2 regions of the Idiomarina sp. X4 genome follow, and region 2 is predicted to be linked to the other one. Evidence: predicted binding sites of a transcription regulator. Region 2 holds the regulator's gene; the other holds the start of a gene.
What was found. Region 2 encodes ArgR, which controls arginine synthesis, uptake and breakdown. Its sites were predicted from a motif close to ANTGAATANNTATTCANT; they were not measured.
Positions count from the first base shown of each region.

Region 1: the regulator ArgR is predicted to act here: its motif matches at 5,404-5,421, upstream of CWC33_RS07100 (aspartate aminotransferase family protein).

Region 1 covers NZ_CP025000.1:1,480,329-1,496,977, forward strand. The annotation lists gene prlC (oligopeptidase A) at 1-186, shown strand, start outside; gene CWC33_RS07065 (DUF2970 domain-containing protein) at 349-570, opposite strand; gene CWC33_RS07070 (hypothetical protein) at 582-884, opposite strand; gene rpe (ribulose-phosphate 3-epimerase) at 1,019-1,693, shown strand; gene trpS (tryptophan--tRNA ligase) at 1,708-2,718, shown strand; gene CWC33_RS07085 (anthranilate synthase component II) at 2,728-3,309, shown strand; gene CWC33_RS07090 (HDOD domain-containing protein) at 3,379-4,551, shown strand; gene CWC33_RS07095 (flagellar brake domain-containing protein) at 4,548-5,252, opposite strand; gene CWC33_RS07100 (aspartate aminotransferase family protein) at 5,589-6,791, shown strand; gene astA (arginine N-succinyltransferase) at 6,808-7,833, shown strand; gene astD (succinylglutamate-semialdehyde dehydrogenase) at 7,849-9,318, shown strand; gene CWC33_RS07115 (DUF3802 family protein) at 9,390-9,740, shown strand; gene CWC33_RS07120 (OsmC family protein) at 9,783-10,187, shown strand; gene CWC33_RS07125 (phosphoribulokinase) at 10,190-11,092, opposite strand; gene CWC33_RS07130 (SlyX family protein) at 11,154-11,378, opposite strand; gene CWC33_RS07135 (WD40 repeat domain-containing protein) at 11,378-12,370, opposite strand; gene fkpA (FKBP-type peptidyl-prolyl cis-trans isomerase) at 12,465-13,220, shown strand; gene rsd (sigma D regulator) at 13,274-13,750, opposite strand; gene nudC (NAD(+) diphosphatase) at 13,853-14,650, shown strand; gene hemE (uroporphyrinogen decarboxylase) at 14,737-15,807, shown strand; gene CWC33_RS07160 (efflux RND transporter periplasmic adaptor subunit) at 15,950-16,649, shown strand, end outside.
Region 2 covers NZ_CP025000.1:680,503-697,151, reverse strand. The annotation lists gene CWC33_RS03335 (DUF885 domain-containing protein) at 1-1,301, opposite strand, end outside; gene CWC33_RS03330 (Dyp-type peroxidase) at 1,418-2,374, shown strand; gene argR (transcriptional regulator ArgR) at 2,350-2,823, opposite strand; gene mdh (malate dehydrogenase) at 3,009-3,941, shown strand; gene ispB (octaprenyl diphosphate synthase) at 4,431-5,402, opposite strand; gene rplU (50S ribosomal protein L21) at 5,572-5,883, shown strand; gene rpmA (50S ribosomal protein L27) at 5,899-6,156, shown strand; gene cgtA (Obg family GTPase CgtA) at 6,273-7,433, shown strand; gene folA (type 3 dihydrofolate reductase) at 7,518-8,018, shown strand; gene CWC33_RS03290 (DUF3718 domain-containing protein) at 8,129-8,503, shown strand; gene CWC33_RS03285 (alpha/beta hydrolase) at 8,653-10,116, shown strand; gene CWC33_RS03280 (ABC transporter ATP-binding protein) at 10,118-10,852, shown strand; gene CWC33_RS03275 (ABC transporter permease) at 10,852-11,997, shown strand; gene CWC33_RS03270 (NAD(P)/FAD-dependent oxidoreductase) at 12,326-13,648, opposite strand; gene CWC33_RS03265 (GNAT family N-acetyltransferase) at 13,676-14,245, opposite strand; gene ahcY (adenosylhomocysteinase) at 14,245-15,624, opposite strand; gene CWC33_RS03255 (adenosine kinase) at 15,657-16,649, opposite strand, start outside.

The DNA.
Region 1 (16,649 bases), 800 kb from region 2:
TCGTCAGATGCATTCGCACGTTTTGAAGAGGAAGGTATTTTCAGTGCCGCCACTGGGCGTGACTTCCTGCTAGTGATTTTGGAGCGCGGTGGCAGCCGTAAAGCCGCTGACTTATTTCAGGAGTTCCGCGGTCGCGAACCCAGCGTGGAACCGCTGTTACGTCATAGTGGCATCAAGGCTGCGTAACTATTAGGGCGCTGAGGCTATGAGGGCTCTTCATGAGGACGCCGTAGCCTGACGTTATTACGTCAGGTGCGGTATGGCCACTTGTGCCAATGCTTAATTATTGATCTTTGCTCTAAAGCTCATCGATCTCTCCTGATGCAATAGCATCAGGCGACAGGTGGATTATGCCAAGTTGGCCATAACTAAATTAACCACACCAACCAGACCTAAAACAAACAAAATGGTCAGAATAACGCCAATGATGATATAGGCTTTGGGGTTACCATGTTGGAAATCTCGTTGGCGGTTTTTCTCAGTTTGCACACCCAAAAACGCCGCCAGTACGCTGACAACCATGCTAACTAAACCGGGTTTTTGTTGTGTGTTTTCCTGCTGTTCAGACATGAATGTACGTCTTAACGAGAGTAGTTGTTTTTGTAACGTTCTTTTTGAGCGTCGCTAGAGCTCGAGAAAAGCTCTATTAGGTCAAAAAAATGGAACTGTACTGAACGGCTGTGACCTTTTAACCAGTCACCCCAAGTGACTTCTCCGGCTGCCAGTTCGCATTCTTTTTTCAACTGATTATTTTCACTGCCGGCAAGGAGTTGTTGGCATTGTTGAGTGGCATTTTGCTGGGCAAACAGAGTGCTAGGCGTTACCGCTGCAACTGAGGCAAGAGCCATCAGTGTCAGTGATAGAGTAACTATAGATAAGCGCATAACGTCCCCCAAAAGCATTAGACTGAACAATTTATCAGCGATTTTGTAAAAATTCCAGTCATCGATACGAATTTTTTTGTCCGCGGTTAGCTGCTACAATAGCCGCCACTTTTGACACCTTGGGATAAATAACGATGAAGCCTTTAATAGCCCCTTCTATTCTGTCCGCAGATTTTGCGCGTTTAGGTGAAGAAGTTGAGTCCGTATTAAATGCTGGCGCCGATGTTGTCCACTTTGACGTAATGGATAATCATTATGTGCCGAATCTGACTATTGGTCCGATGGTGTGCAAGGCATTGCGGGACTATGGCATTGAAGCGCCTATCGACGTGCATTTAATGGTTAAGCCGGTGGATAGAATTATTCCTGATTTTGCAAAAGCCGGTGCTTCTATTATTACCTTCCACCCGGAAGCGTCTGATCATGTGGACCGCACTTTGCAACTCATTCATGAGCATGGATGTCAGGCTGGACTGGTATTGAACCCAGCGACACCTTTGCACTACTTAGACCATGTTATGGACAAGCTTGATGTGATTTTGCTGATGTCGGTCAACCCGGGTTTCGGTGGTCAATCGTTTATTCCATCAACGTTAGATAAGCTCAAAGCGGTGCGCGAGCGAATTAATGACAGTGGTCGTGATATTCGTTTGGAAGTGGATGGCGGTGTCAAAGTTTCAAATATTGGTGAAATAGCAGAAGCGGGCGCAGATATGTTTGTGGCAGGCTCGGCTATTTTTAATGCGGATGATTATGCCAGTGTCATACAGACCATGCGTGATGAAATTGCTGCAGTAACAGGCTCGTAGAGGAAAGAAGAAGAATGTCGAAACCAATTGTATTAAGTGGTTGTCAGCCGTCAGGGCAGTTGTCTATTGGAAACTACATTGGTGCGTTGCGTCAGTGGGTGAATATGCAGGACACGCATGACTGTAAGTTTATGCTCGTTGACCAGCATGCAATAACGGTTCGGCAGGAGCCTGAGCAACTGCAGCAGGCGACGTTAGACGGTTTAGCGCTTTATTTGGCGTGCGGCTTAGACCCTGAGAAAAGCACCGTATTTATTCAGTCGCACGTACCGGAGCATGCACAGCTGGCTTGGGTGTTGAACTGCTACACGCAAATGGGCGAGCTGAACCGCATGACTCAGTTTAAAGACAAGTCGCAGCGTCATGCGAATAATATTAATGCGGGCTTGTTCACCTACCCCGCATTAATGGCGGCTGATATTTTGTTGTATCAGGCAAATGAAGTGCCGGTGGGTGACGACCAAAAGCAGCATCTGGAAATGACACGTAATGTCGCAGAGCGTTTCAATAATTTGTACGGTGATATTTTTACGATTCCTGAGCCTATGATTCCGAAAGTGGGCGCGCGGGTTATGTCGCTGCAAGACCCAACTAAAAAAATGTCTAAGTCGGATGACAACCCGAACAACTTTGTGGGTCTATTGGAAGAGCCGAAGAAAATCCTTAAGAAAATTAAGAAAGCGGTGACTGACTCGGATGAACAGGCGCGTATTTACTTTGATCCAACTGAAAAGCCTGGCGTATCTAATTTACTGAGCATTATGTCTGCCGCAACAGGTAAGTCGATAGACGAGTTAGTGCCTGAGTATGAAGACAAAATGTACGGGCACTTGAAAGTGGATGTGGCGGAGTCAGTGGTTGCTATGCTAGAGCCTGTTCAGCAACGTTACCATGAGATGCGCAATGATCAGGCATTCTTGCAAAGTGTTATGAAACAGGGCGCCGATAAAGCACGCGAAGCTGCCGCTAAAACTTTAAAAGATGTTTATAACGCCGTTGGATTTGTACCTTACCCAGAGGCGTAATGCCGGTACATGATTGTACTCATTGATAACTTTGATTCTTTTACTCATAACCTGGCTCGCTATTTTTGCGAGCTGGGCGAGTCGGTTGAGGTTTTCCGCAATAATGAAATTAGCGTAGCAGACATTGAGCGCTTAAACCCAGAGGCTCTCGTTATTTCTCCGGGACCCTGCACGCCCGACGAGTCTGGAGTTTCTTTGGAAGCCATTGCAGCTTTTAAGGATAGGCTTCCCATATTGGGTGTCTGCCTGGGGCATCAGGCATTAGCTCAAGTGTTTGGTTCAACCGTTGTTCGTGCGGAACGAGTAATGCACGGCAAAGTGTCTAGCCTGATGCATACAGGCCAAGGGCTGTTCGAGGGGTTACCCACCCCCATGAACGTGACGCGATATCACTCACTGGTTGTTGCGCCGGATACCTTATCTCAAGCATTTACTGTTGATGCCGAAACCAAAAGCGTAACGGGGCTGCAAGAGATCATGGCGATTCGACATAAGGCACTGCCACTTTTTGGTGTTCAGTTTCATCCCGAGTCGGTAATGACTAAGCAGGGACATAATCTGTTAGCGAATTTTTTACGTTATATACGATGATTGGTAACTGTTGCTAAGCACTGAAATTGCCGATACTTACGCTAGTAAACACTTCATAGGCGAGCATTGATGTTTCATTTTTTTTCAAATACCACGGAAGGTGGCAGTAAAGACCCCGCATTGCGGCTTGAGAAACGGTTTATTAACTATTTAATTAGCTTTCCGTTTGCGCGTAAAGCTCGCTCTGCGGCCGATGGTATTGAAGACGAGGAGAAGGAGCAGCGCCGTCAATTACTTGAGGTAGAGCGTCTAAACTACGAAGAGCGTGACAGAAAGGCGCAAGCACGCCAACGTTTTTCAGATAAAATTTCAGCAGAATTGCATGAGGAAATTTATCACCGTGCCTTGAAAACAATTGAAGACGGTGACTATGTTCGCGAGCGTTTAATCCCTCTTCCGGAAAAACTGCCTGAACTTCTCGATACCCTCAGTCTGAAAGCCGCTTCAATGCGTCGTATTGAATCTATCGTGCAGGGTATGGACTGGTTTCATACTGGCTTGCTGCGTACCGTTAATCAACCACCGTTTATTGATCGTAACAAGCAGGTAAAACTTGATAACTTGCGGGTGGCGATGAGTTTTGTGGGTACCGAGAACCTTCGGTTACTGGCACCAGCTTACATTATGCAAAACTGGTTACCGCCGTCGACACAGCCGTTTACGTTGTTTCGCAGAAAAGTCTGGGAGCATTCACTGGGTACCGCTATAGCGGCTCATAACATTGCGGTGGAAAGAAAGTTAAAAGATCCGATTTTGGCTTACACCATGGGGATGTTCCATGAGCTGGGCAAAATCGCGCTAACTAAGCTGTACTTGAAGCTGTTTGATGACGTGCAGCGTGAGTTCGCGATGGCCTCAGTTAACGACAAGTCTCCGGAACGACATAATGCGCTTGTTCAGTTAACGCCGGACGAGCGTTTTTTGCGGGACTTGATGTTAGAGAAAGATAAAGAAGTGAGTTATTTGGTTGCCGAAGGCTGGGGGTTGAAGCGGGTGCCAGTCAGCAAGCATTTGCTCGATTTTACCCAAGCAGACAGAACAACACCTCACTATGATTCCGAGTATGCTGAGGTATTAGCCCAGGCAAACGCTTATTGTGAATTCCGCATGATGCGGGAAGTCGACTTAGCGAGTCTGGAAGAAGGTAAGCACATATTGAACAAGTATTCGGTGTCGGCGGAAACGCTCGCCCGGCTAAATAACGTGAGTTTAAAACGTCCGCCAATCATTGTTCCTGACTAACATTCGAAGTCGGTGTCAATGAGCAGGTGACTAAACACTTCGGTTATATGCTCTTCCGGGTCGGTAAAACGAACACCAATACCGATTCGGCCCACTTCTTTACGCTGGTTCATAATTTGGCCGGACAGTGTCAACGGCTCTCTTTGCGACCCTGAACCTATGTTTACCTTGATATTCATGTGAGTTACATTCCCAGCTGCGTTTTGAGCTTTAAAAAGTATTCGGCAACCTGCTGAGGAAATATCGACAATGACACCGCTGGCAAGTTTTTTACGCTCTCCGGGTTGAACGGCTGCTGAGGTAACATCAACTGGGATGTGGGTGCTGACGCGCTTTTGAGCCCGCAACGCGCGCTGCTCAACTTCTTTAGGGTAGTCAAGGTAAACGAGCCGGAAAGGAAAGTTGGTTACCGCCCGTATTTTACTTTTGAAGGCAATACATTCACCAGTCTCACCTTCTAAAACTAATCGAACGATGACGGGATTGCCCTCATACAAAACGTCAACATAACTGCCGTCAGTTTTCGGGTTAGGTTGCTTCAACAACAAGTAGTGGCCGCTGTCAAATCCGATAAGTTGAAGCTTGGTGCGTACTTTGGTGGCAGATGCAAACTCAACGTCGATCATATCGCCCGGACGTAAGTAATTTAACTTCATATGGGGCTGAGATGATTCCGGTATTGTCGGTGTTTCTTTTTCCATAGCCTCTGCCGAAGTTGTATAAGGATAAGTTCAGGCTAAAAGAAGAATGGAAAAATTGCAATGCAATTCATGATACAGAGTTGTTAATAAATTTTACAAAAGGAAATTTAAGGAAAAAAGTGTGAGTAAAGATTCAGTGAGTACTGACACTTAAGCATAACTATTCAATTAAAACGCAATAAATTCCCAAATGCTGATGTGAAAAGGGTTTTGAAACTAATTAACACAGACAAGGTGGTCAAATTTTGGCATAATAACGCCCTTTTCAAGACATTCATTTGTTGACACCTTTGTTAATTCGCATGAGCGATAAGGACGAGAGTAATGACAGACAAAATGGCAGTAAATCGCGAAATGTTTAACGACGTTATGGTTCCAAACTACAACCCAGCGTCAATGATCCCAGTTAAAGGCGAAGGCGCCCGAGTGTGGGATCAAGACGGCCGCGAGTATGTGGATTTTGCCGGCGGTATTGCTGTTAACTGTTTAGGTCATTGTCACCCGGCAATGGTGTCAGCGTTACAAGAGCAAAGCCAAAAGTTGTGGCACTTAAGTAACGTATTTACTAATGAGCCGGCTATTCGCTTGGCTAAAAAATTAACAGACGCTACTTTTGCTGACCGTGTTTACTACGCAAACTCTGGCGCAGAAGCCAACGAAGCGGCACTTAAGCTGGCGCGTCGCTGGGCGATTGAAAAGCACGGCGAGCATAAGCAAAAGATTATTGCTTTTACTAAAGGTTTTCACGGTCGTACTTTCTTTACGGTAACCGTTGGTGGTCAACCGGCGTACTCAGACGGCTTCGGTCCAAAACCAGGTGCTGTTGAACACGTTGACTATAACGATGCTGAAGCGTTGAAAGCGCTTATTTCTGAAGACACGTGTGCCGTTATGATGGAGCCGCTGCAAGGTGAAGGCGGTGTTGTAGCGCCAGACGTTGAGTTCGTAAAAACTGTCCGTGAATTGTGCGACCAGAATAACGCATTGCTTATTTTCGACGAAGTTCAAACCGGTTTTGGCCGTACCGGCACACTGTACGCTTACGAGCAGCTAGGCGTAACACCTGACATTTTAACGTCAGCGAAAGCGCTGGGCGGCGGTTTCCCAATTGGCGCTATGCTAACGACCAAAGAAATTGCCGAGCACCTGAAGCCAGGAACGCATGGTAGTACTTATGGTGGTAACCCACTGGCCTGTGCGGTCTCAGAAGCTGTCTTCGATATTGTGAACACCAAAGAAACATTAGATGGCGTTAAGAAACGCGAACAGCTTTTCAAAGAAGAACTGCAACGCATTAATGACAAGTATAATGTGTTCAGCGAAATTCGCGGCCAGGGCTTGTTGTTGGGCGCAGCGCTTAACGAGCAATACGAAGGCAAAGCGCGTGAGTTTTTGTTAGCGGGACAAGAGCACGGTGTTATGGTGCTGGTAGCAGGCGCAAACGTTGTGCGCTTTACACCATCGCTGATTATCTCTGAAAACGATATTAAAGAAGGCCTGCAACGCTTTGAAAAAGCCGTTGCTCAGGTTGCTGGCTAATTACTGAGGCGTTTTTATGTTGCTAATCAGACCCATTAAGCCGTCGGATTACGAAGCGCTTTATCAATGTGCGATTGAGTCGGGCCACGGGTTTACCTCGTTGCCCGTCGATCAGTCGCTATTAGAGCGTCGTATTGATCGTGCCCAAAAAGCTTTTCGAAAGGAAAGCGTCGAAACACCGGGTGACGAAAGTTACTTGTTTGTGATGGAAGACACCGAAACCGGAACCATCGCGGGTGTGAGTGGTATTGAAGCTGCGGTGGGTCTGGATGAAGCATTTTGGCATTACCGTCTCGGTAAAGTCGTGCATCATTCAGAAAAACTTAATATCTATAATGCATTGGAAACTTTGACCTTGTGTAATGACTACACGGGGGTGTCAGAGTTGTGCACCTTGTTCTTGCGCGAACCATACCGTCACAACATGAACGGTCGTACGTTGTCGCGTTTCCGTATGTTATTTTTGGCCCAGTTTAAACAGCGTTTCAGCGACTGGGTGATTGCAGAAATGCGTGGGGTTTCCGACGACAATGGTGACTCGCCGTTTTGGACTTGGCTAGAAGATAATTTCTTTTCAATGGATTTTCCAAAAGCGGATTATCTAAGCGGTATTGGCGATAAAACCTTTATTGCTGAGCTAATGCCACGCTTTCCAATTTACACGAATTTGTTGAGTGAAGACGCTCGTGCGGTTATCGGAAAAGTACATGATAACACGCGTCCTGCGCTGAAGCTGCTTGAGTCGGAAGGTTTCCGTTTCCGTGGCTTTGTCGATATTTTTGATGCAGGTCCAACAGTAGAAGCGGAAGTGTGTAACTTAAGCAGCGTGCGAAACAGCCGACTTGTGAACGTTAGAGTCAAAGAGCAGGTGCCCGACATAGAGGCTGCGGTACCACATATTGTCTGCAATACTCAGCTTGAAAACTTTAGAGCCACCAAACTGCTGTTAGCAGAAGGTGCAGATGAGCTGATTATTGATAACGAGCAAGCCGAAAAAATGCATTTAAGTGACGGCGACGACGTTCGAATTGTCGCACTTTAAGCAGGAGTTAAATTTATGACGAACAGTATTCAATTTATTAACGGAGCTTGGGAAGCGGGCGAAGGCCAGAAATTCGACTCGGTTGATCCAGCTCGCAATGAAGTTATTTGGTCTGGTGAATCAGCCAGTGCCAACCAAGTTGAAAAGGCGGTAATGGCCGCTCGTGAAGCTTTCCCTGAGTGGGCTGATAAGTCTGTCGAAGAGCGCTTGGCAATTTGTAAAAAATTCTCGGAGTTACTGGAAGAAAACAAAGAGCACTTGGCGCGCACAATGGCGAAAGAAACGGGCAAACCCGTTTGGGAAACTCGCACGGAAGTTGGCGCGATGATGGGCAAAGTAGCTATTTCAGAAAAGGCTTACCATGAGCGTACTGGAACGGTTGAAAATGAAATGCCTGGCGCGAAAGCTTTTATTCGTCATAAACCTCACGGTGTTGTTGCGGTTTATGGGCCTTATAACTTCCCGGGCCACCTGCCAAACGGTCACATTGTGCCAGCGTTAATCGCTGGAAATACCATTGTATTTAAACCGAGTGAGTTGACCCCAATGGTGGCTCAGGAAACGGTTAAGCTATGGGAAAAAGCGGGTATACCTGCCGGCGTAATCAACTTGGTACAAGGTGAAGTTGAGACTGGTAAAGCGCTGTCTGCGCATCCACAAATTGATGGCTTGTACTTTACCGGCTCGTCGAATACTGGGCACTTGCTGCACAAGCAGTTTGGTGGGCGCCCGGACAAGATCTTAGCGCTGGAAATGGGGGGGAATAACCCATTACTGGTGAAAAATGTGTCTGATATTGACGCTGCGGTTCATAATATTGTGCAGTCCGCTTTTATCACCTCTGGTCAGCGTTGCACGTGTGCGCGCCGATTGTTCATTGAAGATTCCGAGCAAGGTCGTGCAGTGCTGGAACGCTTAGTGGAAGTCACAGAAAATATTTTGGTTGATGACTACGATGCAGATCCGCAGCCTTTCATGGGCGCCATGATTTCTGCTAAAGCTGCCGGCGAAATGGTCGATGCACAGAATGAGCTTTTGCATAAAGGTGCGAAGTCGCTGGTTCGTATGAAGCAGGAAGACTCTAAAAAAGGGTTTGTGACACCGGGTATTGTTGATGTAACCGGCGTTGAAGGTCTTGAAGACGAAGAGCACTTTGGCCCGTTGCTAAAAGTGTATCGCTATAAAGAGCTTGATGACGCGATTAAAGAAGCGAATAACACGCGCTATGGTTTGTCGGCAGGCATTTTGTGTGACGACGAGCAGACCTATCGCTACTTCTTTAAGCACATTCGAGCAGGCATTGTGAACTGGAACAAGCCAATTACAGGTGCGAGCAGCGCTGCTCCATTTGGTGGCATTGGGGCGAGTGGCAACCACAGAGCAAGCGCTTACTACGCGGCTGACTACTGTGCATACCCAGTTGCCTCTGTCGAGGCTGACTCGATGACGTTACCTGAGTCATTAGCACCGGGACTTAAATTCTAGTCACAATCTGTGCTACTTTAGCGGTTGGGCAATTTGAATGGTTGTCCAACCGCATACATAAAGAGAGTCAGATGATAGTAGAAAACGACGGATACATTGAGCTGATTCAGTACTTAACGGGGCAGTTACCGTTATTTTCTGACCAAAGCGCTCAGGAAAAAACCGCAGACTATACGCTGCGGGACTTAATGGAAGAAAAGCTTTCCATGAGCATGATGGCTGTTTTTGAGCAAAACGAACTGAGTCAGGAACAACGGCTCGACATAGTCCGTGAAACCGACGCTATCGTTTATGACCTAGAAGAAGTTCTCTCCAAAGTGCTAGATACTCACCCTACCTCAGAGCAGGAAGCCTTCATTGATGAGTTTGTTGGGCTGGTCAAAAACTTGTTTGACGAACACCTGCGAGAATACCGCGTATAAACCTTTTTAAGATGACAAGGAACAATAATGGCTGATAACACGATGAACGCAAGAGTGAGCTGGCATGAAGATATGACGTTTGTGGCGACTTCCGGTAGCGGTCATCAAGTCATTATGGATGGAGATTCGCCCGGTAAAGCACCCAGCCCAATGGAAATGGTGCTAATGTCCGCTGGCAGCTGCGCCTCTGTTGATGTTGTCAGTATCCTACAAAAAGCCCGTCAGGACTTCAGCGAGTGCTACTGTGAGCTTTCTGGTAAGCGCGCTGACTCAACTCCCAAAGTGTTTACAGACATTCATATTGAGTTTGTGGTGGTTGGCAAAAGCGTCAGCGAAAGTCATGTTGAGCGTGCGGTCAAACTGTCAGCTGACAAATACTGCTCGGTGGCTAAAATGCTGGAAGCCTCAGTCAACATCACTCATAGTTATCGTATCGAAGAAGCGTAGAATTACTGTTGGCTGGAAATCCAGTCGACCTGTCGGCGAACTTGGTTTTTTCTATCCATTATTTGTTCAATCAATGGCGTTAGAATTAGCTCCATTGCCAACGCCATTTTTCCACCCGGAACGACTAATGTGTTGGTCCGGGACATAAATGACCCCTCTATCATTTGTAAGTAAAACGGAAAATCGACGTTTTTAATTCCGCGGAAACGAATGACCACGAAGCTTTCATCAAGTGACGGTATGTCCTTCGCGCTAAATGGGTTGGACGTATCTACAGTAGGCACGCGCTGGAAGTTAATATGGGTACGTGAGAACTGCGGCACAATATGGTGAATGTAGTCTTCCATACTGCGAACAATGCTTGTGGTGACTGCTTCTCGGGAATGACCTCTCTCAGACGTATCCCGGATTAACTTTTGAATCCACTCCAAGTTAACAATGGGAACCATGCCAATGAGCAAGTCGACATATTGCGCCACATCATAACTGTCGCCGCAAACACCGCCGTGTAAACCTTCGTAGAAAAGCGCATCGGTGTTTTCCGGCAGCTCTTCCCAAGGTGTAAAAGTGCCGGGCATTTGATTATAAGGCACAGCATCATCAAAACTGTGTAAGTAACGGCGGATTTTACCTTGGCCGGTTTGCGAGTAAGAGCGGAAAAGGGACTCCAGACGATCAAAGTCATTTGCTTCAGAGCCAAAATAGCTAATATGGCGACCTTGCTCCTGCGCTTTGCGAATAGCTAAGTCCATTTCCGGGCGGGAATAGCGGTGGAAACTGTCACCTTCGACAAAAGCCGCGCTCACGTCTAGCGAACGGAAGATATGCCGAACGGCTTGACCGGTCGTTGTCGTACCGGCACCCGAAGACCCAGTAACCGCTATAATTGGATGTTTTGATGACATAACATTCCCGCAAACTAAAACAGAACACTTGTTATACGTTGCTTAACCCGCAAGATCAATATTAGTAATGTGGTGGTGGCGGTTCGTTCGCGGGGTCGGAATCCGTGGTATTTTGCTCTTGCATCTGCTTCAGGCGTTTACCAAGCCAGCGAATTTGACGTTGCATCTCGGTCATTTGATGAGTCTGCTCAGTGACTAATTGATTCAGTGATTCAATGGTGTCTTCCTGAAACGTTAATTGCGTTTCAAGATTAGCCATTTGTTCTTCAACTTTTTTTAAATCCATTATTTACTACCTGTTACGTCAATTTCCCACCATTCAACCAGCCCTGCCGAACTCTCGCTAACGACGGTGTTTTCCTTTTCGTCGAATACCACCGCAAGAACTGCCGCATTACTCGGACGTCCACCGTCCCGTAAGGCGACTCGCCAATCACTCAAAAGTTTGCCCGTGGCCGTATCCCACAAAGCAATTCGGCGTGACGGGGCACCGGTAATTAAGTAGTCACCCGACTGGCTGAATCGAGCGGCACTGAAAATACGTTGGCGGTCAGGAAACTTAAGGCGGCTAACTTCCTCTCCGCCTGGTAATGCTCTTATAACCGCGTTGTCAGTAGAGTCAGCTGCAAATGCGTATTTTCCGCCAGGGTGTAAGGCAACTTGTGTCATGCGACCTTCGTACTCCCACCGGTGTACGATTTGGCCGCTGCGTGTGTCCCATAAAATAGCCGTGTAGTCGTTAGATGCACTGAGTACATAGAAGCCATTAGGTGAAATATCCAGAGCATTGACGGCTTCTGTGTGGCCATAAAACTCAATACGTCGTCCGGACTGTGGGTTAAATGCGACTTGCGTTCCATCACGCTTACCTAAAACCACCGTGCCACCGGACTTGCTGACAACGATGTTTTGGATTCGACCGTTACCTATGCTCCAAAAACCCAGGTTTTTGCCGGTTTCTATGTCCCACATAGAAAATTCGTAACGTGATGCGGCAACGGCGACACTATTGTCTGCAGCGATATCGACGTCAATAATTTGTGAGACTTCGCCTTCTTCGTGTTCCCACTGATATTTGGCGTTATTGGCATAGCGAGGCCACAGCAGCAACCCGGTTTCGTCTGTGGATACCAAGCTGTATGATGCATCATCGGAGATATCGGCAGCATAGGTGCCGTTTTCAGCATGAACTTTTTTATGAATTTTGTCAGGGGAAGGCTGACAGGCACTTGCCGCTAAAGTGAATAGCAGTATAGCGCTAAGCTTTATAAAAGGCATAGGCAACTCCCCTGTGGTTGTGTAGTATGGTTCTGTTCACTAACACTATTATGACATAGTCCGAAAGGATGCAAGACGATAATTGGAGAAAACAATGAAACATCTGATGAAGCCGTTGGCAGTATCAGCGGTCGCCCTGGCGTTAGCCGCTTGCTCACAAGAGAAGTTTCCGGCAAACGACACTCAGTTGCAGACAGAAAAAGACAAACAAGCGTACGCATTGGGCTCATCGGTTGGTGGCTTTATTGCTCGTAACTTAGAACGTCAGGAAGAAGCTGACTTTATTCTTGAACGCGATGTCATCATCGCGGGCTTTGTCGACGCTATTAAAGGTGACCCTCAATTGAGCGACGAAGAAGCGGAAGAAATTCTGACGGCAATGCGCCAGGAAGTGATGGAACAGCGTCAAAATGTTTTAGGGCAGAAATCTGCTGAAGAAGGTAAAGCGTACCTTGAAGAGAACAAGAAAAAAGAAGGCGTTCAAGTAACTGAGTCAGGTCTTCAGTACGAAGTTCTTGAGGAAGGTGAAGGTGACAGCCCTTCTGAAACAGACATGGTGGAAGTTCACTATGAAGGCACGCTAATTAACGGTGAAGTGTTTGATAGCTCTTACGAGCGCGGAGAACCAACGTCATTCCCGTTAAACCGTGTTATTCAAGGTTGGACCGAAGGCCTTCAGTTGATGAAAGAAGGGGCGAAGTATCGTTTCGTTATTCCGGCTGAGCTTGCTTACGGTGAGCGCGAAGTGGGTGGTGGTCAAATCCCACCGAACTCGACATTAATTTTCACAGTTGAGTTGCTCGACGTGAAAAATACTGAAGAAGCGCCTGCAGGCGAAACAGAGCAGTAATACCAGAACCAGACGTAGCCTGATGTAAATAACATCAGGCTACAACTCTATTGTTATGCTGATATCAGCTGGTGTTCTTCCAGGTGGTTCAATAGCTGATCTTCAAATTCCATCCGAAGCTCAATGGCTTCACCTAAGGCCGATAAATCGCGATCAAATTTATCGCAATTATTTGTTGAGTCGATATCACCGTACTTATCATTAAAGTCCAGCGCGATATCAGTTGTATCTGAAATGAGCGGGAATAAGTCATCCGCTAAGTCATCAACGGAGTGCCCCTGGCTGCTTGCTTCGCGAACAATCTGATCATAAATTTCAAAGTGACCACTGGACACATAATCAACCAATTGGCCGCAGAAATTTCGGATATCAACGACGTCTGGCAAACCTTTATGGCTGTTTTCGTAGGGTGGCAGAGCGGCAAGCTTGAAGTAATTGATCAGTAAGTCCTGACGCTCTTCCAGCCAGTGATCAATCGTTTTATGAGCGCCACCCCAGCGCTTTTTTGCCTGTTCATTACGGCTTAACATGATACTCTCCGTTATTGATATCAGTCATCAATGTAAATTCTCAGTCGTTAGAACTCAATAGGTTTTACGCAAAAATCGTCCTACAGAAGAAAGAACGTAAATATGGCCACTTTATACGCAACTCCCGCCATTGATGAACCCGCCTGGTGGTTTGTCGTCAGCGCTGATCATGTTTTTCTGACGCATGATGGTGAAGTTCCTTTTGGACCGCTTAATGAACTCGCGTTTCCGGATTTAACGCAATATCAGGTGATTGAAATTGGCGAAATCCGTGAGAGAACTTGCTATCTGGTCATGGCGGATTACATGGATGAGCAGTTCAATGGTGGTGACTTTGCGCCGTTACGACAACTGTTAAGCCCTGAGGACATGGAAATGTTTGCGATGGCAGGGCGCGCCCGTCAATTCAGCGACTTCCTTAATACCCATCGGTTTTGTGGTCGCTGTGGCACAAGGATGCAAAGTGTTGAATGGGAGTTGGCGATGCATTGTCATCAATGCCACCATCGTTGTTATCCGCGTGTTTCGCCCTGCATTATTGTGGCAATCACTAAAGGTGATGAATTACTGCTTGCCCAGGGCAAAAGGCATAAAGCCGGGCTATATTCCATTTTAGCGGGCTTTGTTGAAGCGGGTGAAAATTTAGAACAGGCGCTTGAGCGTGAGGTTTACGAAGAGGCGGGAATCCGTGTTAAAAATATTCGGTACCATATGAGTCAGCCCTGGTCCTTCCCACACTCTTTAATGATGGGCTTCACCGCTGAATGGGAGTCTGGTGACTTGCATATTGACCCGCATGAATTGGTTACTGGCGACTGGTTTCCGGTAGACGACTTACCGCAAATACCACCGCATGGCACGATCGCCCGCACGCTTATTGATATAGCTCTAAAGAGGTAGAAAGTAAGTAGCTATAAGTTTTCATGGAGTGCGGGCGCGCTCGCTGTTAAAATGCGCCGCAGTATTTTGTTGAAAATGGATGAGTTATGACGGCGCCAGCGCTAAAGAATGATCGTTACCTTCGAGCCTTATTGAAGCAACCCGTTGACCGTACACCGGTGTGGATGATGCGTCAGGCAGGGCGCTATTTACCAGAGTACAAAGAGGTGCGGGCCGAAGCTGGCGACTTTATGTCGTTATGCCGCAATACAGAGTTGGCCTGTGAGGTGACGCTACAGCCGTTGCGCCGTTTTGATCTCGATGCTGCTATCTTATTCAGTGACATATTAACCATTCCGGATGCTATGGGTCTTGGTTTGTACTTTGAAGCCGGCGAAGGGCCTAAATTTAAGAACCCGGTAAGAGACATGGCGGCGATTAAGAACTTGTCGGTGCCTGATATGGAAGACGAGCTTGGTTATGTGACCGATGCAGTCCGGATGATTCGCCGTGAACTGCAGGGGGAAGTGCCATTGATAGGCTTTTCCGGCAGCCCGTGGACGCTAGCAACTTATATGGTTGAAGGCGGCAGTACTAAGAATTTCTCGAAAGTTAAGCAGCTGATGTTCGCGGAGCCAGAAGCAATGCACATGCTTCTCGACGTACTGGCCGACTCAGTGACTCAATACTTGAACGCGCAAATAGCCGCTGGCGCGCAGTCAGTCATGATATTTGACACCTGGGGTGGTGTTTTATCGCCCCGGGACTACAAGCAGTTCTCACTGGCCTACATGGAAAAGATCGTAAAAGGACTGACCCGTGAAGCGGACGGGCGTAAAGTGCCGGTGACGCTATTCACTAAAAACGGCGGCCAATGGTTAGAAGCAATGGCTGCAACCGGTACTGACGCTCTTGGTGTTGATTGGACAACTGACTTGTCAGATGCACGAGCTCGCGTTGGCAGTCAGGTAGCGTTGCAGGGAAATATGGACCCAAGTGTTTTATACGCCTCACCTGAGCGCATTGAACAGGAAGTTCAGACAATACTGGAAAGCTTTGGTCATGGAGAGGGTCATGTCTTTAATTTGGGGCATGGCATTCACCCGGAGGTGAACCCGGAGCATGCGAAAGCGTTTATTGACGCCATTCATAAGCACAGTCCGCAATACCACAAGTAGCTATCGGGTAATGTCGCAACTAAAATACTGAATTTGCGATTAAAGACCGATAATCCTCGTTAAGTGCACCGCCTTTATGGCGGTGTTTTCCGTACAATAGGCTATGTTTAAAACCGTTGGACACAAGCGTTTAGAGGTCAACATGGCAAAGCGTACCTGGATTAACCCAATTACTATTGTGGTTGTCGTTTTAATAGCGGCAGCTGTGTACTTGTTTGGGTTTCCACCAAAAGAGACTGTAGAGCAAGGAGAGCAGCAGGCTGTACCGGTAAAGGTTCAGCAGGCGGAAGTCAGTGAGTTTCGGGATACTATCGAAGCTCTGGGTACGGCTATGGCTAATGAGACCGTCGAAATAACGGCGCAGACCCAGGACGTTGTTGAAAAAATCTATTTCGACAGTGGTGATTTGGTAAAAGAAGGGCAACTTTTAGCGGAGCTTAACGCCCGCAAAGAAGTGGCTCGTGTCCAGCAAATTAAATTTAGCTTAGAAGAAGCAAAGCGCCAATTAGACCGCATTGGCGAGTTGCGTCGTGGAAATGCGGCTTCACAGCAACAGCTTGATGAACAACAAGTTAAAGTCAACGGCCTACAGGCTGACTTGGAAGTCGCTGAAGCGACGTTGCGGGAAATGAAAATTTACGCACCATTTTCCGGACGAGTGGGAATTCGGCAGGTCAGTCCCGGCTCTTTAGTCAGCCCGGGTGATGTTTTCACGACCTTAGACGATATTAAGCCGATAAAAATCGATTTCAGCGTACCTGAGCGCTTTTTTGCCAGTATTGCGGTTGGCCAGGAAGTGATGGCCCGCAGCCGCGCTTACCCGGGAGAACTTTTCAGCGGTC
Region 2 (16,649 bases):
TGCTGACGGTACTCAGGTAAGTCTTCTAACTCTCCCGCAATGGCATTTTGTAAATGGTGGCCCGGGACTGCTTCGTGCAACGTCAGCGCTTCCATCTGGTATAACGGACGACGGTCTAATGCATAAGTGTTTACCCAATAAAAACCAGCGCGGTCATCGCGGTTACTACCTGAGTAACGGCCTGTGGTGTACTTCGGCGCAATCTCTTCAGGAACAGGAGCAATGCCATACGGTTTACGCGGTAAGGTTTTGAACAGCTTAGGTAACTGTCCATCCATCTTCTTCGCTATCCAAGCCGCATAGTGCAACAATTCTTCTGCGGTTTCAGGATAAAACTGCTCGTCAGTACGCAGAAACTCAACGAACTCGTCAAAGTCACCATCAAAGCCGGTTGCTTCAATGGCTTCGAGCATTTCACCGCGAATACGAGCGACTTCCTGCAAGCCTATTTCATGAATCTCATCAGCGGTCATATCCAGTGTGGTGTAATGCTTAATACGGTTTTGGTAAAACGCTTCACCGTTAGGCAGTTCACTGGCACCAACGCTTTCGCGTGCGTTCGGTAAGTATTCGGTGACCATAAACGTAAAATAGTCGTCGTACGCTGGCATAACCTGCTCGTCAATGGCGGTTATTGCGTCAGCTTTTAATGCTTCCCACTCAACGTCGTCGACAAAGCCGGGCTGCTGTGCAAATGGCGAAAAGTAAACGCTTTCTTTGGCGTCCTGAACAATGTAGGCCAAGATACTCTCTTCAAACCCTGCCATAGCTGCTGCTGGCTGTGTGTAACCTTCGTCTATCGCTTTTCTTAGCCAGTGTGTCTGTTGCTCCATGTAGCGCGGAATGCTGCGTAACTTTGAAATATAGTTCTGATAATCTTCAACTGAGTTAAAAGACGTGTATGACGGCATAAACGCCAGTGAACTATGGAAGCTGCCTTCAGCGGTTAGCGGCATGTAATGCGCATTGAAGCGGTATTCGTCGACACGGTTTTTTAGCGAATAGCGAATCATCGCGTGGTTAATTTTATCTTCATCGCTTAACTGACTCACGTTAATGGCGTCCAGTTGCTCCAGCCACTTTGACTGTTTCTGGTATCGAGCCTTAAGCGCCTCCGGGGACATATCGGTCAGCTCGGTATCGCCGGATTCATTCATACCTTCCCAGATGCTGTCTGCCAACTGATGAAATTGCTCAGCAACGCCCTGTTGTGCAACGTTTTGTTGGGTCGGTTGCTGTGACGTTGTTGTCGCGCAGGCGGTTAACCCTAATAAACTTCCAATAAGAATCAGATTACGCATGATTTTTCCTTGCGGTGTCATAACGAATACAGGCATTCTATAATGCCTTTTGCATGAGTTAATGTAAAAAACAATGCAGTGAACTCACAATAATAATAGTTAAACGGGAGAAAAGGGTGGATAAAGCGCAATCAGGGATATACGCCGAGCCAAATTTGCACGGCTTAACCTTGTTTTGTCATGTCATGAGTGACGATGTCGAGAGCTTACGCCGCAAGTTGTCGAGGTTTCCCTCTATTGTCCAGGACCTCGATGCCCGTTTCTCGGAAGCCATGCTGACGGGATTTGTCGGTATAGGGGCGGAATATTGGGACATACTGTATCCGCATAAACGACCGTTACACTTACAGACCTTTCCTGAGCTCAGTGATGCCGACCGTGAAGCACCGCGACAACCATTCGATCTTATTATCCATATTCGATGTGACCGCTTTGACGCCAATTATCTCGCTGGCAGAACCATTATGGAATGGTTTGGTTATGACATTGAGGTGGCAGAGCAAATCCGCTCTTTTCGTTATTTAGACGGGCGTGACCTGCTGGGCTTTATTGATGCGCCGGATAACCCAAGGGGCATGCGTAAACGTCAGGCCGCGCTTATTAATGCAAACGACGATAGCGACTTTGTTGATGGCAGTTATTTGTTTGTCCAGAAAATTCGTTATGACCTGCGCCGATGGGATTATTTAGGCCCTGAAAAACAAGAGCAGCTCATGGGGCGGGAAAAAGTCTCCGGTGAACGGTTGCCGGAGGCAATGATTGATGGCGTTACCCACGCCGCTAAAGCGAAGTTGATGGACAAGAAAGAGCAGCCAATACCTTTGTTGCGGCAGAACATGCCCTGGGGAGACTTACGTGAACAAGGGTTATTGGGTATGTATTTTTCTCATGCGCCAAAGAGTGTGGTCGAGTGGCTGAAGACTCGTTACTACGCCGATGAACAAGGGCAGTATGATCCGGTGCTGGATTACTCTCAGGCGGTGTTAAATTCAAGTTTCTTTGTGCCGTCGATACGGTTTTTATCTGAAAACCGTGAGTTACCGAGCACTCAAGAAGACGGCAGTACAGACTGATTCGCAAACAGTTCTTTGACTTTTTGCAGCGTGAAGTCAATATCCTGTACTTTCACCGGTGCGATAAAAATAGTGTCGTCGCCGGCAATGGTTCCCAGTACGCCTTCTTTTTTACCAACCGAGTCGAGTAAACGAGCAATGAGTTGAGCGGCGCCGGGACTGGTGCGAATAATGACCATCACATCATTATGCTGAATATCCAGTACAAGTTGGCTTAATGGTGCTTTAGTCGAGGGCACCGCTAAATCGGGCGGCAGACAGTAAACCATTTCCTGCTTCGCGTTACGGGTTCTGACGGCGCCGTACTTACTCAGCATACGCGACACTTTTGACTGGCTAACACTCTCAAAGCCTTGCTCTTTCAGTACGTTAACTATCTCGCCTTGTGAGCCGTAACGTTCTTCACGCAGTAACGTTTTGAAGGCGTCAATTAATTGATCTTTCACCATTATCGTGCCGCTTCCTGACTGTCATTTTATGCTATAATGCGACCAGTTTACTGCATTCTGTGACGCTATTCGAGCTTTGTTATAAAAGGCGGGTCAGTTGTATTTAACAGCGTATTCAAGTACAGTTTTGCACCAAATTCTGCATGTTTATGCAGTTCTAATCGACAAACAAAACGGAGTCTGAGATGAAAGTAGCCGTATTAGGTGCGGCCGGTGGTATCGGCCAGGCATTGTCATTACTTTTGAAAACACAACTTCCAGCAGGTTCAGAGTTATCTTTGTATGACGTTGCGCCAGTAGTTCCAGGTGTTGCGGTTGACCTAAGCCATATCCCTACCGACGTAAAAGTCACAGGCTTCGGGAAAGACGACCTTGCGTCAGCATTAGTTGGCAGCGACATCGTATTAATTCCTGCTGGCGTACCACGTAAGCCAGGTATGGATCGCTCTGATCTGTTCAACATGAACGCAGGCATCGTTAAAAACTTAGTACAAGGTGTTGCAGACAACTGTCCTGACGCTTGTGTTGGTATCATTACCAACCCAGTAAACACCACCGTGCCAATTGCTGCTGAAGTTCTGAAAAAAGCAGGCTGCTACGACAAGCGTAAGCTGTTCGGTGTCACCACTCTGGATGTTATCCGTTCAGAAGCCTTTGTTGGCGAACTGCGTGGTTTGAACCCAGAAAACGTGAACGTACCCGTTATAGGTGGTCACAGCGGTACAACGATTCTGCCATTACTGTCACAAGTTGAAGGCGTTGAGTTTACCGAGCAAGAAATTAAAGACTTAACTCACCGTATCCAGAATGCAGGTACGGAAGTTGTCGAAGCAAAAGCCGGCGGCGGTTCAGCAACCCTGTCTATGGGTCAGGCTGCAGCGCGCTTTGCTCTGTCATTGCTGAAAGGCCTGCAAGGTCAGGACACTGTTGAGTGTACCTACGTAGAAGGTCCGGGCGATAACGCTAAGTTCTTCGCGCAGCCAGTACGCTTAGGCAAAAACGGCGCTGAAGAAATTCTGTCTTACGGCAAGCTAAGTGCTTTCGAACAAAAATGCATGGACGACATGCTCGACGGTCTGAAAGGCGATATCCAAAAAGGCATCGACTTTGCCAGCTAAGCTGAAAAAACTTTCAGCAATCCGCTTTTGAAAATATTGGGGCGGCTATTACAGGAGACGCTACAAGCTCATCCATGAGCGCTCGACGAAGGCCATCCTTGGCCTTCGACGCTCCTGTAATAGCCGCCCCAACATTTCCGCGCTACTTACTGAAAGGTATGTAGCCTGATGCTATTGCATCAGGTGAGACGCTTAAACACCCACCTGATGCAATAGCATCAGGCTACAGAAATGGCTAAAAGGGGGCAGGTTGCTTATTTGTGAGCGTTATGAGTGTTGATAGCTTTTGTCGCGGAGTGTCGAAGGCCAGGGATGGCCTTCGTCAAGCCCTCGTGGATGAGCTCGTAGCGTCTCCGCTACAAAAGCTATCAATGCTCAAGCGAAACAAGTGAGCAATCTGCCCTCTCCCAAGCCCTACAGGGATGTATTCACGGGCGTCCTCCGAAACAGAACCCGCTCCCCCAAGGCATTTCCTTTCTCCAAGCCCGCTTACGCCACTCGGTCGACTGCCAGATGGGTTAGAGCGAGTAAAGCTTGTTTATAGTCGGAGTCGGGGAGTTCGCTTAGGGATTCGCGCGCTTGTTCGGCGGCTTTTAATGCTTTGTCGCGGGTGTACTGTAAAGCACCCGTTCGCTCCATAGCGGTTAGTACGGTTTGTAAGTGCTTACGTCCGTCACCTTGCTCAATCGCTTCACGAATCAGCTTTTGCTCGGTTTCGTTGCCGTGCCACATGGCGTATAGCAACGGCAGCGTTGGTTTACCTTCGGCTAAGTCATCGCCGGCATTTTTGCCCATTGAATCACTATCGGCAGTGTAATCTAATAGGTCATCGACCAGTTGGAAAGCCGTGCCTAAATAGCGACCGTAGTCTGCTAATTGAGCGGTGAGCTTTTCATTCTGACCCGTCAGTACGCCCGCCAGCTCTGTTGCAGCTTCAAACAGCTTGGCTGTTTTGCCGTAAATAACGTCGAAGTAGCTTGCTTCTGAGGTATCGGGATCGTTACAGTTCATTAACTGTAATACTTCGCCTTCGGAAATAATGTTGGTGGCGTCCGCTAAAATACGCAATATACGCAGAGAGTCTAAGTCGACCATTAGCTGGAAGGCGCGGGTATAGAGAAAGTCACCCACTAGTACGGCGGCTTCGTTACCGAATACAGCGTTTGCAGTTTTGCGCCCGCGGCGTAAATCTGACTCATCGACGACATCGTCATGCAGGAGTGTTGCAGTATGAATAAATTCTATAATGGTGGCGAGTTTTTGGTGATCGTTGCCGTCATAGTCCAGTGCCCGGGCGGTTAATACGGTCAGCAAAGGGCGCAGGCGTTTACCGCCGCTATTGACGATATAAATACCCAGCTGGTTAATTAAGGCAACGTCGGATTTTAGTTGTTCACCAATAAGCGCATTAACACCTAACATGTCGTCTTTGGCTAATGCGTTAATGGACTGCATATCCATCATAGATATCTGAAATTTACAAAATTTAACGGAAACCAGATGGTACACTAATTCAACGAGCTCGGAAACTCTAAAGGCGGCAAATTAGGACTTGCGATCGTTGGCGGGATTACGTACAATTCGCGCCCTGATTTGAATTTGGATACCCAATAGGGTTGTGGAGAATAATATGTACGCAGTATTCCAAAGTGGCGGTAAGCAGCACCGTGTGTCTGAAGGCCAAATCGTCCGCCTGGAAAAACTGGAAGCAGCTACCGGTGATGTAGTTGAATTCGACCAGGTTTTGATGGTTTCTGACGGCAGCGACGTAAAAATCGGTGCTCCGTTCGTATCCGGTGGCAAAGTGAAAGCAGAAGTGGTTGATCACGGTCGTGGCGATAAAGTTAAAATCGTTAAGTTCCGTCGTCGTAAGCACTCTCGTCGCCAACAAGGCCATCGTCAGTGGTTCACTGAAGTGAAAATCACTGGTATCAATAGCTAATTAAGGAGTAACGACATGGCACATAAAAAGGCTGGTGGTTCTACTAAAAACGGTCGCGATTCAGAGAGTAAACGCTTAGGTGTTAAGCGCTTCGGTGGTGAATCGGTTCTTGCAGGTAACATCCTGGTTCGTCAGCGCGGTACACGTTTCCACGCTGGTAGCAATGTTGGCATCGGTAAAGATCACACGTTGTTCGCGACCTCTGAAGGCAAGGTATCTTTCGAAACGAAAGGTAAGAATAACCGTAAATATGTGAGCGTTATTACTGACTAATAACCTCGACATAAACTGAAAAGTTTCGGTTCGAAAGCCCTGCCATTACGGCGGGGCTTTTTCTTATGTGCTAGAATTTTGCACAATATTTAATGAGTGATAAGTAGCAGATTGCGATGAAATTCGTTGATGAAGTAGAAATTCGTGTCGACGCCGGTGACGGCGGTAATGGCTGTATCAGTTTTCGCCGCGAAAAATATATACCGAAAGGTGGTCCAGACGGAGGCGACGGCGGTGATGGCGGTGACGTCTACCTGCAAGCCGATGAAAACCTGAATACGCTTATCGACTATCGTTTTGAACGTTTCCATAAAGCGGAACGTGGTCAAAACGGTATGGGTAAGAATTGCACCGGTAAACGAGGCAGCGACATTACTTTGACGGTTCCTCCGGGAACTCGTGCGACTGATATTGATACCGGCGAAGTCATTGGCGATTTGACCAAACATGGACAAAAACTGCGGGTTGCTAAAGGCGGCTTTCATGGCTTGGGCAACACTCGCTTTAAAAGCAGCGTGAACCGCGCGCCACGCCAAAAAACAGACGGCACGCCCGGAGAAGTACGTAACCTGAAGCTGGAGTTGATGTTGCTAGCCGACGTTGGTCTGTTAGGTATGCCAAATGCGGGTAAGTCGACATTTATTCGTTCAGTATCTGCAGCAAAACCGAAGGTCGCCGACTATCCGTTTACCACCTTGGTTCCAAACTTGGGTGTTGTAACGCCGGCGCCGGGACAGAGTTTTGTGATAGCTGATATTCCCGGACTTATCGAAGGGGCTGCAGAAGGTGCAGGGCTAGGTATTCGTTTCTTAAAACACCTTGAGCGCTGCCGGCTGCTATTGCACTTAGTTGATTTAGCACCGTTTGATGAAACGGATCCGGCTGAACAGGCTCGTATCATTATTGATGAGTTAGAAAAGTACAGCCCGAAACTGGCAGAAAAACCACGCTGGCTAGTCATTAATAAAGTTGACTTGGTCTTAGATGAAGAAGTCCAGGAGCAAGTTGATGCATTAGTGAAAGAGTTGAACTGGGATGGTCCTGTGTTCCAGATTGCGGCGTTGGAAGGCAGAGGTTCGAAAGAACTGTGTCGCGAAGTCATGAACTATATTGAAACTTTGCCCGTACCGCATATGGAAGAGCAGGAAGAAGCCGATCCGGTTGAATTTAAGTGGGACAGTTATCACGAAGATGTTATGGATGAACACTTTGATAATGATGAAGACGACGATGACGACGACGACGATCATGGCGTCGAAGTCATTTATCAGAAGTAGCCTGGCGTTATTACGTTAGATTCTATGTTGAAGCTTAAATCCCGCCTGATGCAATAGCATCAGGCTATACGAAGGTAATTCTGGATGAAAATATCGCTTGTAGTTGCAATGGCAGACAATAGAGTCATAGGAAAAGACAATAAAATGCCGTGGCATTTGCCTGACGAACTCCAGTATTTCAAAAAAATTACCTTGGGTAAGCCAATTGTTATGGGGCGAAATACCTTTGAATCAATTGGCCGCCCATTACCCGGTCGTAAAAATATTGTCCTGAGCAGAACTTCAGAAGCTCGAGAAACCCATGATGGTCAAGTACTCTGGGTTAATGGACCGCAACAAGCGATAGCGGCAGCCGGTCCCGTAGAAGAAGTCATGATCATTGGTGGTGGAAAAATTTATGAAAATTTTTTACCGCTGGCAGACCGCTTATATGTTACTAAAATAGACCTAAATGTTGACGGTGATACTTTCTTTCCTAACTACGAGGAAATCGCTGATTGGCAAGAGGTAGAGCGGCAAGACTTTGCCGCAAATGATCGTAATTCCAATGACTTTACTACCCTTATTTTCGATAGGAAACGTTAATAAGACGTTATAATTTCAGTTACTTACATCACTTGCCCCCCATTGCAGAGAGCTTCATATCGTAGTATCATCCTGATGAATTTTTGAACAATCTTGTGATGGGGTTTTAGATGAAAGCGATTGTATTAGGCACCTTGATGGCTGCGGTTGCAGCAACTGGCGCAACTTTTTCAAAAAGCGCAGAAGCGAATGAGCTGGCGTTAAGCCTTTGTACATACGTACAAGGTGACGACACTATGCGTATGCGTAAAAAGTTACGTGACTCACGTGTGCGTGTCCGTGACATCTACTCAGGTATTCAGTGTAACGGTCAAAGTCTATTGCAATTCGCAATGTCAAATGGCTCACAAGACATTGGAGAGTTCATTGTTGGACGCCTATCAGTAGACGAGTTAAAAAGCTCAGGCGATTATGAGTGGGCTCAGTCTAATGGCCATGCAGGCTCGCCTATTGCGGCAGCAATTAAAGAGCGCGCAGGCCTTTAATAGCCAGTTAATTTGAGTACTTGAAAGCCCGCAAGCTAAGTTTGCGGGCTTTTTTACATCTACTAACAATTCTTTCAGTCACTTACCTTTTATTTTTTTCACTTCTCAACGACAATAACTCACTGTGATTCAATTCAATTGGACTGATTATGAAACAGTGGAAGCTAGTCTCCCTACCGCTGCTGTTATTGGCTGCCATAAGTGGTAGCGCATACGCTCAACAGCAACACGAAGTGACGGATTCAACCGACAGCGAATGCTACTTGCCGGGAATACAAGAACGACTTGAGTGCGGCATTGTTCAGGTGCCTGAAAACTATGAAAAGCCGCAAGGCAGGCAAATTGGTATACATTACGCGGTACTACCTGCTATTCAGGAAGGTGCAAAGCCGGATCCAATGCTTATTTTGGCGGGAGGGCCAGGTCAGGCAGCCACTGAGCTGGCGCCTATGATATCCCGCATGTTCGATACCGTTCGTCAAAAGCGTGACATTGTGCTTATTGATCAGCGGGGTACGGGAAAGAGCCATCCTCTCGAATGCGACATAAACCGTCCTGATGAGCTCATCAGAAGTGACGACGAGCAAGAGCTGGCTCAGCTCACAAGCGACTGTCTTAAGCAATATCCAGACACAGACACCACGCAATACCATACGGTCAACGCTGTTAAAGACTTCGAGAAAGTTCGTGAGCATCTGGGTGTTCAGCAAGTCAATTTATATGGAGGCTCTTATGGGACGAGAGTCGGGTTGACCTATTTACGAGAAGCTCCGGAGTCTGTACGTACGGCAACGTTAGACGCCGTAGCGCCACCGCAGGTGGTTATTGGCCCGTTTGGGCAGCACGGGGCTCAAGCTTTTGATGCAATGTTACGTAATTGCGAAGAGCAAGTAGCGTGTCAGGAAAAATTCCCGACGTTAGAACAAGATTATCATGACGTGATGAATGCTTTAGAAGGACAGGATGTTCTGCTAGACGCGCACGATCCGCTTTCCTTTGAACCGATGACGATAAATTTAACACCGGGACGTTTCAGTTCAATTGTTCGCATGGCACTGTATCATCCAAATACACGTCAGCTTTTACCTTATGCGATTCACTCGGCCGCTCAAAGCAATTATAAAGCCGTATTGGGCTTAATGGGGGGCACCATGTCACAAAGTAGTATCTACCTGGGCTTAATGCTCTCGGTAGTTTGTAGTGAAGACTTACCTCGTGCAACGGAGCAGTTGTTAGCAAAAGACGGCGACAACGACTTTATTGGAGGGCGTACCGGTGATGCCTTTGTTGATATGTGCAGCGGCTGGAAGTCGGCTCCCGTACCTTCTTACTGGTCTGAGCCAGTCGTTAGTGATAAGCCGGTTTTATTGTTGTCGGGTGAATTGGATCCGGTGACACCACCAGCCTGGGGCGACTTAGCCGCAAAGACGTTACCGAACAGTAAGCACCTGACGGCGCCCAACGCAAGTCATACTATTGCCAGTCATACCTGTGCCAATAAGCTCATCGCTGAGTTTATCGAAAAGGCTGACGTGACCGCTATTGATGGCAGTTGTTTACAAAAACAACGCCTGAAACCTTTTGTGCTAAACCAAAATGGAGCGGGGCTGTAGGATGATTAATGTCGATAAACTGAGTAAAACCTTTAAAAGTGTACAGGCGTTAAATTCCCTCAGCTTTCAGGCTAACGATGGTGAAATCACGGGTCTATTGGGACCAAACGGTGCTGGTAAGACAACGTGCCTCCGTATTATTTATGGCCTGCTTCAGGCAGACCAGGGGAAGGCGGAGATAGAAGGCGTGGATGCTAACGTTAACCCTATGGGGGCTCGTAAGAACTTGGGGATCTTCCCGGATAAATTCGGTCTTTATGAACGTTTGACTGTACGTGAGCAGGTCGCATACTTCGCGGAATTGCATGGTTTAACTGGCAATATTCGAAGAGACGCGGTTGAGCGAGTGATTAAGAAGCTCGATATTGAAGAACTCGCAGATCGCCGTACCGGGGGCTTTTCTCAGGGACAGCGCATGAAAGTGGCACTTGCCCAAGCCTTGGTTCATAACCCCAAACACCTTATTTTGGATGAGCCAAGCCGTGGCTTAGACGTCATGAGCACACGTATTTTACGCGACGTGCTGCGTGAACAAAGAGCCCAGGGAACCTGCATTTTGTTTTCCAGCCACGTCATGCAGGAAGTGGCTGCGTTGTGTGACCGAGTTGTGGTTATGGCATCCGGGAAAGTGGCTGCTGAGGGTACGCCGGAAGAGCTCTGCCGGATGACAGGCGAAGAACAACTCGAGGATGCTTTCGTGAAAATTATAGGAACGGACGAAGGAATTGCGGCGTAATGAGTGCTTTAACAACCGTATGGAAAAAAGAGTTTCGCGACGCAATACGTGATAAACGTTCAGTGTTCGCGGCAATGTCTTACGCTTTCTTTGGGCCAATGCTTATGGCCGTCGCGTTTTTCTTTTTAATTTCACAGTTAACCGACCAGGCGGATGTTGGTATCAATATCGAAGGTAAAGAGCACGCACCGCAGTTGGTCGACTTCTTAAACGAAAATGGTATTGTCGAAAAACAAGGCGAATGGTCAGAAAATGAAACGCCTATCGTGTTGAGTTTGCCAGCTAACTGGGCGGATAAAATCGCCGTCGCTGAGCCAGTTGAAATTGAGCTGAAAGCGGACTGGTCTTCACAAAAGCAACAAACTGACATTAAACGAGTCGAAAAAGCGGTACAGGCCTACAGTAGCCAAATAGCCAGTTACCGACTTATTCTTCGCGGAATCGACCCTCGCGTTGTACAGCCCATTCAGCTGCAAAAGCAAGACGCTGCAACTAAAGGCTCTAAGGCCGCAATTATTATGGGTTCTGTTTTAGTGTTTATCATTTTGTCGGTGTTTTGGTCGGGTATGAATGTAGCTATCGATATTAGTGCCGGCGAGCGCGAGCGGAACTCACTCGAGTTCTTATTGAGCCAACCATTAAGCACATGGGACATTGTGGCCGGTAAGACGTTGACTGCATCTACTTTTTCTTTGTTTGGTGCAGCCCTGTCGCTGATAATCATCCCTATTATTTTTGCTTACGTGCCACTTCACGAAATAGGCATGAATGTGAACTTTAGTGTGGGCATGATGCTGCTTATGTTCCTGCTGCTCGTACCGCTGGCCGTGTTCGCAACCGCACTGCAATTGTTTGTGTCGTTCAGGGCAAAGAATTTCAAGGAAGCACAAACCTATATCAGCTTTTTGCTGATCATTCCCATGGCCGCTTCTTTCGGTGTCGAGTTTGCAAGGCTTAAAAACCCGATACTCTATTACCTGCCGCTTACCGGACAGCACCAAGCGTTCTTGTCTCTGATTCGCGGCGAGTCGATTAACGTCATGGGCACAGTGGTAAGCGCCATAGCAACCCTGGCTGCCGCATTGCTGCTCATCAAATACATAGCCCGTCTCCTCAAAAGCGAGAAAATAGTCTTCGGCCTGTAGGGAGGGGGACAGTCAAGCCGCATGCGTCGCTTGAGAGTTAAGGCCTCTGTGTCGGAGACGCGACGAGCTCATCCATGAGGGCTTGACGAAGGCCATCCATGGCCTTCGACACTCCGTCACAGAGGCCTTAACTCTCATAACGCTTGCCAGCGACTAGTCTGTCCACTGCGTCTGTAATAAGTAGGTAACTAGAGAGCGCGGACAAAGGTTGTAACAGGCACTATGGAGGTGTGCAGCGCCAAGGATGGCGCTGCCTAAGCCCTACAGGGATGTATTCACTGGCGTCCTTCATAGTGCCTGTTACAACCTCAGCGCTCTTTAGTTACAGCTAATCAAGCAGGCGGCCGTAGTGGTAGTAGAGCCATTGTCCGAGGCGTCGGAATTGGGGAAGGGGAAATGGTTTTAATTGAGACTGGTAGTATGGAAGCTCCGGTAGCGTTTCTCCCATTGCGCACTCGGCTAATCGTTGGCCAGCTAGTGCGCTGAAGCTAACACCGGCGCCGCAGTACCCCATGCTGGCGTATATGTTGTCGCTGAACTTGCCGACGCGAGGATAGTCGTCAAGTGACACGCTCACCCAGCCACTCCAGAAGCTGTCCCACCGCGTGACGTCTTTGAGTTGCGGGAAGGTCTGATGCAATGCCTTTAATAAGCGCTTGGCGAACGTCGAGTTTTCAGCATTTTTACCCTGAATGGCTCCGCGACCACCAAATAACAGGCGGTTATCCGGCAGTAAACGAAAGTAGTACTTCAGCACCCGCGTATCCATTACCGCGTACTCAGGCGACAAACGAATGCTGTCAACTTGCTCTGGTGACAACGGCGGTGTGGTAATTATGCTAGAAAGAACCGGTAAAGAACGGCTGGCTAGCTTAGGAAGCAACTGTTGGGATGTATAGCCATTGGAGCAAACTAATAGTTTACAAGCCCGCACATTGCCTTTAGCTGTTTTTAAATACACACCTTTGTCGCCCATTGAAACAGCAGATGTTACCGGGCAATGCTCAACGAGTTGCACTCCAGCACTGGCCGCTCTGCGAGCGGTCGCGGCGGCCAATAACAGCGGATTAACGGCAAAGCAGTCAGTAAAGCGCAGCGCTGCGTGCGCTTGTGGGCTATTGATCACCTGGCTTAATGCGTCTTTTTCCAGCCATTCAACGGGTTGCTCAAACTGCTTAAGGCTTTGGTATTGCTCGTGTAACGCTTTAATAGCCTCAGGTTTATGGGCAACTTTCAAATAGCCACCACTTTGGCGTTGGCACTGCTCAGGACAGTGTTGAGTGGTTTCTGTTATAAGCTTCAGTGCAGTCCGATGCTCGCAGGCTATTCCTTTTGCTATTGTTTCACCAAAACCTTCCGCCCAGGCAGAGAGACCTAAACGCCCCGTACTTTTCATGACAAACCCGGCATTACGAGATGAGCAGCCCCAAGCCAAACTATTGGCTTCAAATACCGCAACGGAACGACCGTTTTCAGCCAACGTCCGAGCCGCGTTTAAGCCAGTATAACCCGCACCAATAACGGCAAATTCCACTTCCTCCGGCACGTCGCCGACACACGCCGGAAACTCAGCTTCAGTAGACTTCTGCCAATAACTTGGCTCAGGAGCATCATGCGGCCCCGGAGGCGCATTAACCAAAGGATCATACATAATCACCACCTATTAAAGCAGCGCTCGCTAATTGCCGAACTTCAGCAGCATTTCACCGGCGTCGCAGTAGCAGGTGCCGTTGCATACTGGGCAATAGTAGCCGTCTTCGACGGAAGCCTGGTACCAACGCTTACCGTGTTGTTTTATCATTTCGCCACCGCAGCGTGTGAAATATTCGTAGGCGCTGTTTTGGGGGCTTTGCATCCAAATATGCGCTAGACCACCTTGGCAGCCAAGCTCTTTAGCGCTATCGATACTGCGTTGCAATAAGGTTTTACCAATGCCTAAACCCCGTGCATTTTCTGAAACCGCCGCACACTTAAAATAGCACAGCTTGTCTGCAGGAAATGGCCATTCAGATGGTGTGCAGAAGCTATCAATGGGCCATTGACCGGGCGCTAGTGTCAGCCGCACACCGAGCATCTCACCGTCTTTTATTGCCAGCCAGTTAAGTTGAACATTACCGGCGGTGCCTGCTGATAAATAATGCTGGAAACTCTCTGGTGTTAAATAGTTGTCACCATGAACTTCGTTGGCCAGATCAATAACGGCCGCCTCATCGGCAGCCGTTATTTGACGATAAATGACTTCGCTCATTAGTAACGATACTCGTCAGTTTTAAATGGACCTTCAACATTAACATGGATGTAATTGGCTTGCTCTGGCGTCAACTGAGTCATGACACCACCGAAGCCTTGCACCATATAACGTGCCACTTCTTCGTCCAGTTGTTTCGGCAGAACTTCAACTCGCAGATATTCTTCCTGCTGCTTAATTTCCATGTCAGCGAACTTCTGCTCAAACAAGTGAATTTGAGCCAGTACTTGGTTGGCAAATGAGCCATCCATAATGCGGCTAGGGTGACCAGTTGCGTTACCTAAATTCACCAAACGACCTTCGGCTAACAAAATCAGGTAGTCGTTATCATCGTCTGAACGATAAATTTTATGTACCTGCGGCTTAATTTCTTCCCAGCGCCAGTTCTTGCGCATAAAGGCGGTGTCAATTTCGTTATCGAAGTGACCAATGTTACAAACCAGAGCCGTAGGCTTAAGCGCTGCCAGCATATAACGGTCACACACATCCATATTACCGGTGGTGGTCACAATAAGGTCGGTATTCCCCAGCAAGTCTTTATTAATGTTTTCGCCGTTACCTTTGTTTTTACCGTCAATATAAGGAGAAACCACTTCAAATCCGTCCATACAAGCTTGCATAGCACAGATTGGGTCAATCTCACTGATTTTAACAATCATGCCTTCCTGACGGAGGCTGGCGGCAGAGCCTTTACCCACATCGCCATAGCCAACAACCAACGCCTTTTTACCCGACAATAAGTGGTCGGTTGAGCGCTTAATGGCGTCGTTCAGCGAGTGGCGGCAACCGTATTTGTTGTCATTTTTTGACTTAGTGACAGCGTCATTAACGTTAATGGCTGGGACTTTCAGCGTGCCTTTTTCCAGCATATCCAGCAGGCGGTGAACACCCGTGGTGGTTTCTTCGGTAATGCCGTGAATCTTCTCAAGCATTTGCGGGAACTCGTCGTGGATCATCAGCGTCAAGTCGCCGCCGTCGTCCAAAATCATGTTCGCATCCCAAAGTTCGCCGTCTTTATGACAGGTTTGCTTCAGACACCACTCGTATTCTTCTTCTGTCTCACCTTTCCAGGCGAAAACAGGGACGCCAGCGGCAGCCATTGCCGCAGCTGCGTGGTCCTGAGTCGAGAAAATATTGCACGAAGACCAGCGCACTTCTGCGCCCAGCTCAAGCAATGTCTCAATTAACACCGCTGTCTGAATCGTCATATGAATACAGCCGATAATACGCGCGCCCGCCAAAGGCTTGCTGGCCGCATATTTACGACGAATAGTCATTAATGCCGGCATTTCCGACTCAGCGATAGCAATTTCTTTGCGGCCCCATTCGGCGAGGCTAATGTCAGCGACTTTATAGTCTTGTGAATTTTCTACACTCATAACGACTCTCTTTTCAGTAATTTTCGTGAATTCTATGCGGTTTCAGCGTTCATAACGCGTTCAATCAACTGCTGCTGGCGTGCTTTGTCTAAGCGAGCGCCAAATTCAGTGACCAACTCAGCCGCCGCATGGCTTGCTAAACGGCCTGCGTTTTCTAATGACATACCTTGAGTCAACCCGTACAGCATAGCACCTGCAAACATATCGCCGGCGCCATTGGTATCAATCGCTTTAACAGGTACACCGGGTATATGAACCTGGCGCTCCTTATCGGCAATAATAGCGCCGTCTTTGCCCAGCGTTATAGCGACGGTCTCAGCTTTCTCTAATAATACGCTCAATGCAGCTTGAGGATCTTCTTTACCCGTCAGTAATTCCGCTTCTTCTCGATTACAAAACATTAAATCGACACCGCCGTCCAGAATCTCGTCAATGCCGTCTCGGAAAAACTTAACCATGGCCGGATCTGAGCAAGTCATGACCAGTTTGGTATTGTTTTCACGGGCGACTTTTTTTGCATGCTGAATAGCGCCACGGGCGATATCTGAGGTAATCAGATACCCTTCAATATACAAGTAGTTGGCCGCGGCAATAGCGTGATCATCGATTTCTGTCGTTGACAAGTCCGCTGTAATCCCTAAATGCGTACGCATGGTGCGCTCTGCGTCGGGGGTTACCATCACCAGACAACGTCCGGTAATACCCGGGTTTTGCTGGTTTTTAAGACTGGTTTCAATGCCAACGTATTCTAAGTCTTGACGGTAGAATATGCCCGCTTCGTCGTCCGCGACTTTGCAGCAATAGTAAGCGTTACCGCCAAACTGGGCAAAAGCAACCAGTGAATTAGCGGCTGAGCCACCACCGCACTGCTTTTTTAATTCGCCAAGTTCAGAAAGTTCGGCTATGAGAGTATTTTGAGCGTCTTCGTCAATTAACTCCATCATGCCTTTTTTAAGATTATGTTTTTGCAGGAAGTCGTCAGTGACTTCAAATTCCTGATCCACCAGCGCGTTGCCAATGCCGAT